2 regions of the Xanthobacter cornucopiae genome follow, and region 1 is predicted to be linked to the other one. Evidence: predicted binding sites of a transcription regulator. Region 1 holds the regulator's gene; the other holds the start of a gene.
What was found. The regulator PhoB, encoded in region 1, activates phosphate uptake and scavenging genes when phosphate is short. The targets are predictions, from matches to a motif close to TGTCATNNANCTGTCAT.

Region 2: V5F53_RS11895 (arsenate-mycothiol transferase ArsC) is a predicted target of PhoB. The motif match lies at 2,629-2,645, and genes of this name have one in related genera.

Annotation. Positions count from the first base shown of each region.
Region 1 covers NZ_CM195531.1:3,613,261-3,617,469, reverse strand. The annotation lists gene pstA (phosphate ABC transporter permease PstA) at 1-505, shown strand, start outside; gene pstB (phosphate ABC transporter ATP-binding protein PstB) at 607-1,431, shown strand; gene phoU (phosphate signaling complex protein PhoU) at 1,451-2,179, shown strand; gene phoB (phosphate regulon transcriptional regulator PhoB) at 2,253-2,954, shown strand; gene V5F53_RS15965 (GcrA family cell cycle regulator) at 3,186-3,722, opposite strand.
Region 2 covers NZ_CM195531.1:2,707,175-2,711,383, forward strand. The annotation lists gene V5F53_RS11880 (CbiQ family ECF transporter T component) at 1-341, opposite strand, end outside; gene V5F53_RS11885 (energy-coupling factor ABC transporter ATP-binding protein) at 338-1,090, opposite strand; gene V5F53_RS11890 (GNAT family N-acetyltransferase) at 1,231-1,995, shown strand; gene V5F53_RS11895 (arsenate-mycothiol transferase ArsC) at 2,104-2,553, opposite strand; gene V5F53_RS11900 (hypothetical protein) at 2,892-3,818, shown strand; gene V5F53_RS11905 (OmpA family protein) at 3,899-4,209, opposite strand, start outside.

The sequences.
Region 1 (4,209 bases):
CCTGCTGTCGGCCCCCTCGATCCTGGTCGGCCTGTTCATCTATACCCTGCTGGTGGTGCCGCTGGGCGGCTTCTCCGGCTGGGCCGGCGCGCTGGCGCTCGCCATCCTGGTGATCCCGGTGGTGGTGCGCACCACCGAGGACATGCTGAACCTGGTGCCGGTGGGCCTGCGCGAGGCCGCCTTCGCCCTCGGCGCGCCCCAGTGGAAGGTGGTGATGTTCATCACCTGGCGGGCGGCGCGGGCCGGCATCGTCACCGGCCTGCTGCTCGCCATCGCCCGTGCGGCGGGCGAAACGGCGCCGTTGCTGTTCACCTCGCTCGGCAACAACTCCATGTCGCTGGATCTCAGCAAGCCCATGGCCAGCCTGCCGGTGGCGATCTACCAGTATGCCGGCAGCCCGTTCGATGACTGGGTGGCCCTGGCCTGGGCCGGCGCGCTGCTGATCACGGTGGGCGTGCTGGTGCTCAACGTGGCCTCGCGCCTGGTGCTGTCGCGCGGCCACTGACCTGGGCGCGCCGCCGATGCCGCCCGGCGCCCTTGGCGCCGGGTCACAGAACATCTCCAGCCCGGCTGGCTCCGGGACATCCAATTTCAAGTGAGGCTCAGATGACGTCTGCGGTCGATCCCACCCTCAGCATCGCCACTTCGGTCGCGGCCCGGCCGGACACGCCGCCGGCGCCGGTCAAGCTCAAGGTGGAGAACCTGCAATTCTACTATGGCCAGGGCCATGCGCTGAAGAACATCAATTTCGATATTCCCGAGAAGCGCGTGACCGCCATGATCGGCCCGTCGGGCTGCGGCAAGTCCACGCTGCTGCGCGTGTTCAACCGCATGTACGACCTCTATCCCGGCCAGCGCGCCGAGGGGCAGGTGCTGTTCGATGGCGTGAACATCATCGGCAAGGAGCTGGACTCCACCGTGGTGCGCACCCGCATCGGCATGGTGTTCCAGAAGCCGACGCCCTTCCCCATGTCCATCTATGACAACATCGCCTTCGGCGTGAAGCTGCACGAGCGGCTGAACAAGGCGCAGATGGACGAGCGCGTCGAATGGTGCCTGCGCAAGGCGGCCATCTGGGACGAAACCAAGGATCGCCTGCACACGTCGGCGCTGGGCATGTCCGGCGGCCAGCAGCAGCGCCTGTGCATCGCTCGCACCATCGCGGTGAAGCCCGAAGTGATCCTGCTCGACGAGCCGACCTCGGCGCTGGATCCCATCTCCACCTCGAAGATCGAGGACCTCATCGACGAGCTGAAGCGCGACTTCACCATCGTCATCGTCACCCATAACATGCAGCAGGCGGCGCGCTGCGCCGACAATACCGCCTTCTTCTATCTCGGCGAACTGATCGAAGTGGCGCCTTCGGACGTGATCTTCACCAATCCGAAGGAAATCAAGACCCGCGATTACATCACCGGCCGCTTCGGCTGAGGGGAGAGGAATGCTTCAGATGCCCGACCATACCGTGACGTCGTTCGACGTCGAGCTCAAGGAAATCGGCCGCAAGGTCGTGGAGATGGGAGGCCAGGCCGAGCGCCTGGTGGCGGACAGCGTCACCGCCCTCATCAAGCGCGACGCGGTGCTGGCCCAGAAGGTGGTGGGTCTCGACGCCGTTGTCGACCAGGTGCAGCGGGACATCGAGGACAAGGCGGTGCTGGTCATCGCCAAGCGCCAGCCGGTGGCCTCCGACCTGCGCGAGATCGTGGCCGCGATCCGCATCGCCAACGACATCGAGCGCATCGGTGACCTGGCCAAGAACGTCGGCAAGCGCGTCATCGCCATCGAGGGCGAGTACCATCCGCAGCAGCTGGTGCGCGGCGTGGAGCACATGTCGGAACTCGTGCTGGAGCAGCTCAAGGAGGTACTCGACGCCTATGCCGGCCGCAACGAGGCCAAGGCGCTGGACGTGTGGGGCCGCGACGACGCCATCGACACCATGTACACTTCGCTGTTCCGCGAGCTTCTGACCTATATGATGGAAGATCCGCGCAACATCTCGGTGTGCACGCATCTCCTGTTCTGCGCCAAGAATATCGAGCGCATGGGGGATCATGCGACAAACATCGCCGAGGTCGTATACTACATGGTCACCGGACAGGTGCTGCCCGAAAGCCGGCCGAAGGCCGATGCATCGAGCGATACCACCGTGGCCTTCCCCGGCCGCACGGTACAGGGCTGACACGGGGCCGCTGGAGCGGCCACCGCCGATCCGGCGGCTCGACGATAGGGGTGTGGGACATGGGTGAAGTTCTGTGCCGGCGCGCATTCTGATCGTCGAGGACGAGGAGCCTCTGACCCTCCTGCTTCGGTACAACCTGGAGTCGGAGGGCTATGCGGTCGAGAATGTCGGGCGCGGCGACGATGCCGAGACGCGACTGCGGGAGAGCGTGCCGGATCTGGTCATCCTCGACTGGATGCTGCCGGGCCTGTCGGGCATCGAATTGTGCCGGCGCCTGCGGACCCGGCCGGAGACCGAGCGCCTCCCCGTCATCATGCTGACGGCACGCGGAGAGGAGACCGAGCGGGTGCGCGGTCTGGCGACCGGCGCCGACGATTATGTGGTCAAGCCGTTCTCTGTGCCGGAGCTGGTGGCGCGGGTGCGGGCCCTGTTGCGGCGGGCCAAGCCCGAGCACGTGGCGACCCTGTTGCGGGCCGGCGACATCGAGCTGGACCGGGAGACCCATCGGGTGCACCGGGCCGGGCGCGAGGTGCATCTCGGTCCGACCGAGTTCCGCTTGCTGGAATTCCTGATGCAGAGCCCCGGCCGGGTGTTCTCGCGGGAGCAACTGCTGGATGGGGTGTGGGGCCAGGACGTCTATATCGACGAGCGCACGGTGGACGTGCACGTCGGCCGCCTGCGCAAGGCCATCAACCGTGGTCGCCAGTCGGACCCGATCCGCACCGTGCGGGGGGCGGGCTACTCGTTCAACGAGATGTTCGCACGCGCCCATTGATGGCGCGGCCGTCCGGGCGCGGCCGTCGACGGGACCGCCGAGTGTTCCGTGCCCTGGGCGAGGAGGCGGGCCGGCGGATGCGATGGCCCCCCGACGGCGCGGTGTCTTTGCCATTCGGTGAGGGTCTAGACGAAAACGGCCGCGGGCGATGTCGCCTGCGGCCGTCTTGGTATGCCTCCCGCCCTTCAGAGCGACGCGGCCGCAGCTGCGTCGCTCCGAAGCCGACGGGTCTCAAAGATAGGCGAGGCGCCGGTCGCGCCGCCGGTCCTGGACCGGCTGGTAGGCAATGCGGGCGTGCTGGGTGCAATAGGGCATGCCCGGATTGCTTTTCGCGCCGCAGAAGTAAAAGCTCTCCGTCCCGGGCTCGCCCAGGGGCCAGCGGCAGGTGCTTTCGGTCAGGTTCATGATGGTGCAACGCTGCGCCATCGGCACCACATTGCCGCTCACCTGCGGAACCGGAGCCGGAGCGGGAGCCTCCTCCGGCAGGTCGTCGAATTCCGCCGCGAGCGCAGTGTTGCCCTGCGTGGCCGGGCGCTGCGGACGCGACGGGTCGCGGGGCGCCTCGGGACGTCCGCCGGGCCGCGTCTGCTGCTGGGGGCGGGTCGGCGCGGTTGCCGTCTTGGCCCGGCCCGACAGGCCGAGCCGATGCACCTTGCCGATCACCGCGTTGCGGGTGATGTCTCCAAGTTCATTCGCAATCTGGCTCGCGGAGAGGCCTTCGCTCCAGAGCTTCTTCAAGAGTTCGACGCGCTCGTCATTCCAGCTCATCGCTCTTCTCCAATTTGCCGCATCTTGCCGGCGCCGGCTCAATGCGGCGCCGCGTCGACACCTCACCGGCAGCACCGCCATGCTGCCGCAGATGTCCCGGACTCCCTTCCCGAGCCCTCATGCGCCGCGCATGGGGAAGGTTAACAACCCATAGGTCCCAGGAAGCTTGATCGCACGAGATATCGTAGGCGATGGAGGCTACGCTACAATATGGGCTTTCGGCGCGACAGAGTCGGTTAACATTCGCCGGTCGTTTTCCCCAGATCGTTGCCCGTCTGCACCATTTCGCGCGGGAGCTTCCGGCGTGGTGCTCTGATCGGTTGACCTCGCGCGCGCGATCATTAGTATGATCTTCGTCGGGCCGCTCCCCCCGCTGGGGCGGCCCTTTTTAATTCTCGCCTGCCCGGACCCCTGTTCAGGGATCTTGACGGTCCCTGGGTCGAGGTGTCCGGTTGTCCCGCACGACGCGGGGCGCCCCAAGGGCCGA
Region 2 (4,209 bases), 910 kb from region 1:
ATGTCCTGCAGGCGGGTGGAAAGGGTCACGAGGTCCGCCAGCAGCACCATCAGCAGGATGCGCAGCAGGCTCACCGCCGCCACCTCGACCGAGGCCGCCCACACCTGCAGCACGCCGATCACCGCCAGCACCGGCAGCAGCGCCCGCCAGCGCGCCAGGCGCGCCACCCCGGCCCGCCCCAGGCCGGCATAGGCCAGCACCACCGCCGCCAGCGCCGCCGCCAGCAGGAACGGGTCGTCCAGCGGCAGCAGCAGCAGGGACAGCAGCGCCAGCGCCACCAGCTTGGCCCCGGCCGGAAGCCGGTGCAGTGGGCTGGTCCCTGCCAGGTAGCCGCCGATCATCGCCGCTCCGCCGCCCGGGCCCGGGCATGCCCCTCGTACAGGGCGATCACCTCGTCCGGCGCCCCATCGGCCGCCACCCGGCCGGCCTTGAGCCACACCACCCGGTCGAAGCCGGCGAACAGGCCGAGGTCGTGGCTCGCCATGATCACCTGCTGGTCGAGGCCGGCGAGCCGCTCGGACAAGGCAATCCGGGTCGGCAGGTCCAGCGCCGAGAACGGCTCGTCGAGCAGCAGCAGGCGCGGCCCGCACGCCAGGGCTGCGAGAATGCACACCAGCTGTTTCTGGCCCTCCGACAATTCCTCCACCGCCCGGTCGCCCCAGCCGGAACAGCCGTGGGCGGCCAGCAGCCGCTCGGCGATGGCGGTGGCGACCGACCGGGACAACCCCTGCTCCAGCGGCCCGAAGGCGATCTCCTCCCCCACGGTGGGGAAGATGATCTGGTGATCCACGTTCTGGAACACGAAGCCCACCTGCGCCGGCAGCTGGCGGCGATGGCGGCGGGTGTCGAGCCCCGCCACCTCCACCGTTCCGGCATCGGGCAGGACCAGGCCGTTGAGGAGCCGCAGCAGGGTGCTCTTGCCCGACCCGTTGTCGCCGATGAGGCCGATGCGCCGCTCGCCAAGGGACAGGTCGAGGCCGCTGAACACCACCCGCGCGCCGCGCGTCACCTCCACCCCGACAAGGCGCGCGCCGCGGTCCGGAGCGGGCGGCGGGGCGGGACGGCGGGGGGAGAGGGAGGGAAACGGCATGGGGCACCTGCGACGCCCTCGATATACCGATCTCCGGCGCGCGCAAGGCCTCCGCCCCGCCATGGTGTCCCGCCGCGCGCTGGCGTATCTGATGCCCCCAGGGGCGGCGCCACCGTTGCCGCCCCCGCAACGAGATCGCCATGTCCGCCCCTCGCCCCCCCGACAGCCCCCGCCCCGACAGTCCCGCCGCCGAAGGCCCGCCGCTGGGCCCGCCGCTGGGCCCGCCGGTGGAGGGGCCGCCGGCCCGCCGCCCGGAACCGGTGCGCCTTGAGGGGCGCTTGGTGCGGGTGGTGCCGTTCGATCCCGGGCGCCATGGGGCGGAGCTGCACGCCTTGTCCCATGGGCCGGAGCGGGACGCGCTGTGGGCCTATCTGGGCGCCGCCCCGTTTGCCGATCGCGACGCCTTCGTCCGCTTCTATGCCCAGGCCGCCACCAAGGCCGATCCCCTGCTGTTCGCGCTGGAGCAGACGGCGGACGGGCGCGCCGTGGGCCACGCCACCTACATGCGGGTCGAGCCCGCCCATCGGGTGGTGGAGGTGGGCAATATCCTGTTCACGCCCGCGCTCCAGCGCCGCCCCGCCGGCACCGAGGCCATGTATCTCATGGCGCGCCACGCCTTCGAGGACCTCGGCTTCCGCCGCTACGAATGGAAGTGCAACGCCTTGAACGCCCCCTCGCGGCGCGCGGCCGAGCGGCTTGGCTTCACCTTCGAGGGGGTGTTCCGCCAGCACATGATCGTCAAGGGCCGCAACCGCGACACCGCCTGGTATGCCATGCTCGACACCGACTGGCCGCGCGCCAGGGCCGCGTTCGAGGCCTGGCTCGATCCCGCCAATTTCGACGCCGAGGGCCGCCAGCGCCGTGCCCTGGAGGATGTGCGCGCCGCCCTGCCGGTCACGCCCTGAGGACGCCTCACGTCACGGACAGCGGCCGTGGACCACCACCAGGCGAGCCACCGGCTCGCCGCGCGGGCTGTCCCGACGATCGATCAGTGGAGCTCACGGGTCCCGGCTTCAGGCGGCGGCGGGGGCCAGTTCCTGCTCCACCAGGGTCGCCACCGCCTCGCGCAGCAGCGGCAGCAGGCAGCGATAGGCACGGCGGCGCTGCTGTGCGTCGCTGACGCGCGAGACGTCCTCGAAGCCCCAGCCGCGCAGCCGCAGCGGGTGCATCCAGGGCAGGCGGCGGGCGGCACGATGCGCCTCGTCCACCAGCGCCACCACCATGTCCACCCGTGGCGCGCCCGACAGGCCGAACACCTCCACCGGCTTGGCCGACAACCCGTCGACGGCGATGCCGCAGCGCTCCAGGCAGTCGAGCGCCGCCGCGTCCACCGGCGCGGGCGCCGACATGGCCGCGCTGAAGGCCCGCACGCCGGCGTGAAGATGCGTCGTGAGGGCCTCGGCCATGAGGCTGAGCCCCGCATTGTCGCGGCACACGAAGAGAATGGACGCACGCGCGATCATGATGCCCGCTCCTGTCGCCGGCCAGGCCCAGCCCCCGGCGGCGATTCGGCCCGGGCGGGACCCTAGTCGCCCCCCTCGACGCGGGCATGACAGGCTGCCGTTGCAGAAAGGACACAGCGAAAGGAATTTCCCCACCGCGAAGCGCGGTCGCTCAGCGTCAATATATTGAAATCGATAGCTTATTTTCGCCCGCCGCCGGCCCCGGCACGATCTTCCGCCGGCTACGTTTTACACGAAACTTGCGTTATTCACAGCGAGGTTGTTCCACAAGATCAATGGGATGCTGGCGGAAGACCGATTCGCGAATGCTTCGCCCGCGGCCAGATGTGGAGGCGAGAATGGCGAAGACGGAAGTGACCGGCGCCGCGGTCAGCAAGATCGCCGCGAAGGCGCTCAAGGACCCCGGCAGCATCACCCACGACGAGATCCGGAAGCTGGCCGCGTCGTGCCTGACCCAGGCGGCGGACAGGCCCCGGGAGGAGAGGAAGGGGAAATCGGCGCCCGCGCCCACCGCGCCCATGGCCCGGCCGGTGAAGGCCGCCGCCGCCGACGCCCCGACCCCCAAGGCCGCGGCGCCGGCCAAGGCCGCCCGCGCCGAGAATGAAGGCACCACGGGTAAAGGCGCCACGGCCGGGGGCGGCGACGCGAACCTCGAACCGGCGGTTCGCACGGGCGCCGCGAAGGCGGACGACAACAGCGCCGACGCAGCGGCCGCCGCCATCCCCGCCCCGGCGCGAAAGACCGCCAAGAAGACCGCCACGAAGACCGCCACGAAGAGCCCGCCGATGGCGGCACCCGACACGGCACCGCTTCAGGAGACACCCGCGCGCGCGGCAACGACACCAGCGGACGTGCCCGCCAAGGCCACGAAGACCACGAAGGTCCCCAAGGCGGCAACGACCGCCAAGAGCGCTACTGCTACAAGCACTACTGCTACAAGCACCGCTGCTACAAGCGCCACCGCCACGGGCGCGACCGTCAAGAGCGCGACCGCCAGGGCCACGCCCGTCGCAGCGGCCCGGCCGGCGGTGAAAGCCACGGCTGAAACACCCCGGACCGCGACCAAGGCGGGCGCCAAGGCACCGACAGAGACCTCGCCCAAGGCACCCGCCAAGACCTTGCCCAGGCTCGCGCCCAAGCCCGCGAACGACAGGCCCGCGAGCGACAGGCCCGCGAGCACCACCCGGCCCGACAAGGCCTCGGCGAAGGCCCCGTCAGCGGCGCCAGCCAAAGCCGAACGGAAGACCGTGCGGAAGGGCGGATAAGACACCGGCCGCGCAGCGTCCCGCGCCCCCGCGTGGCACCGCCGGCTTGGCCGGCTGGCGGTGCCACGCGGAGCACGGGCCTATTGCGGCAGCGGGCCGGCGCGGCCGATGTTGAAGATCTGCACCCGGCGATTGATCGCCGCGTCGGGGTGCTTGGGATCCTGCAGTGCTTCCTCGCCGACGCCCACGGCCTGGATGCGGCGCGGGTCCACCCGGAAGGTGGTGGTCAGCGCCTGGGCGATGGCGTCGGCCCGCTCCTGGCTGAGCTTCAGATTGTAGTCGCGGGTGCCGGTGGCGTCGGTATTGCCCACCACCAGGAATTTGTAGCCCAGCAGCACCGGATTGTGCATGGCATCGGCGATGGAGCCCAGGGTCCGGTAGGACGACGGCT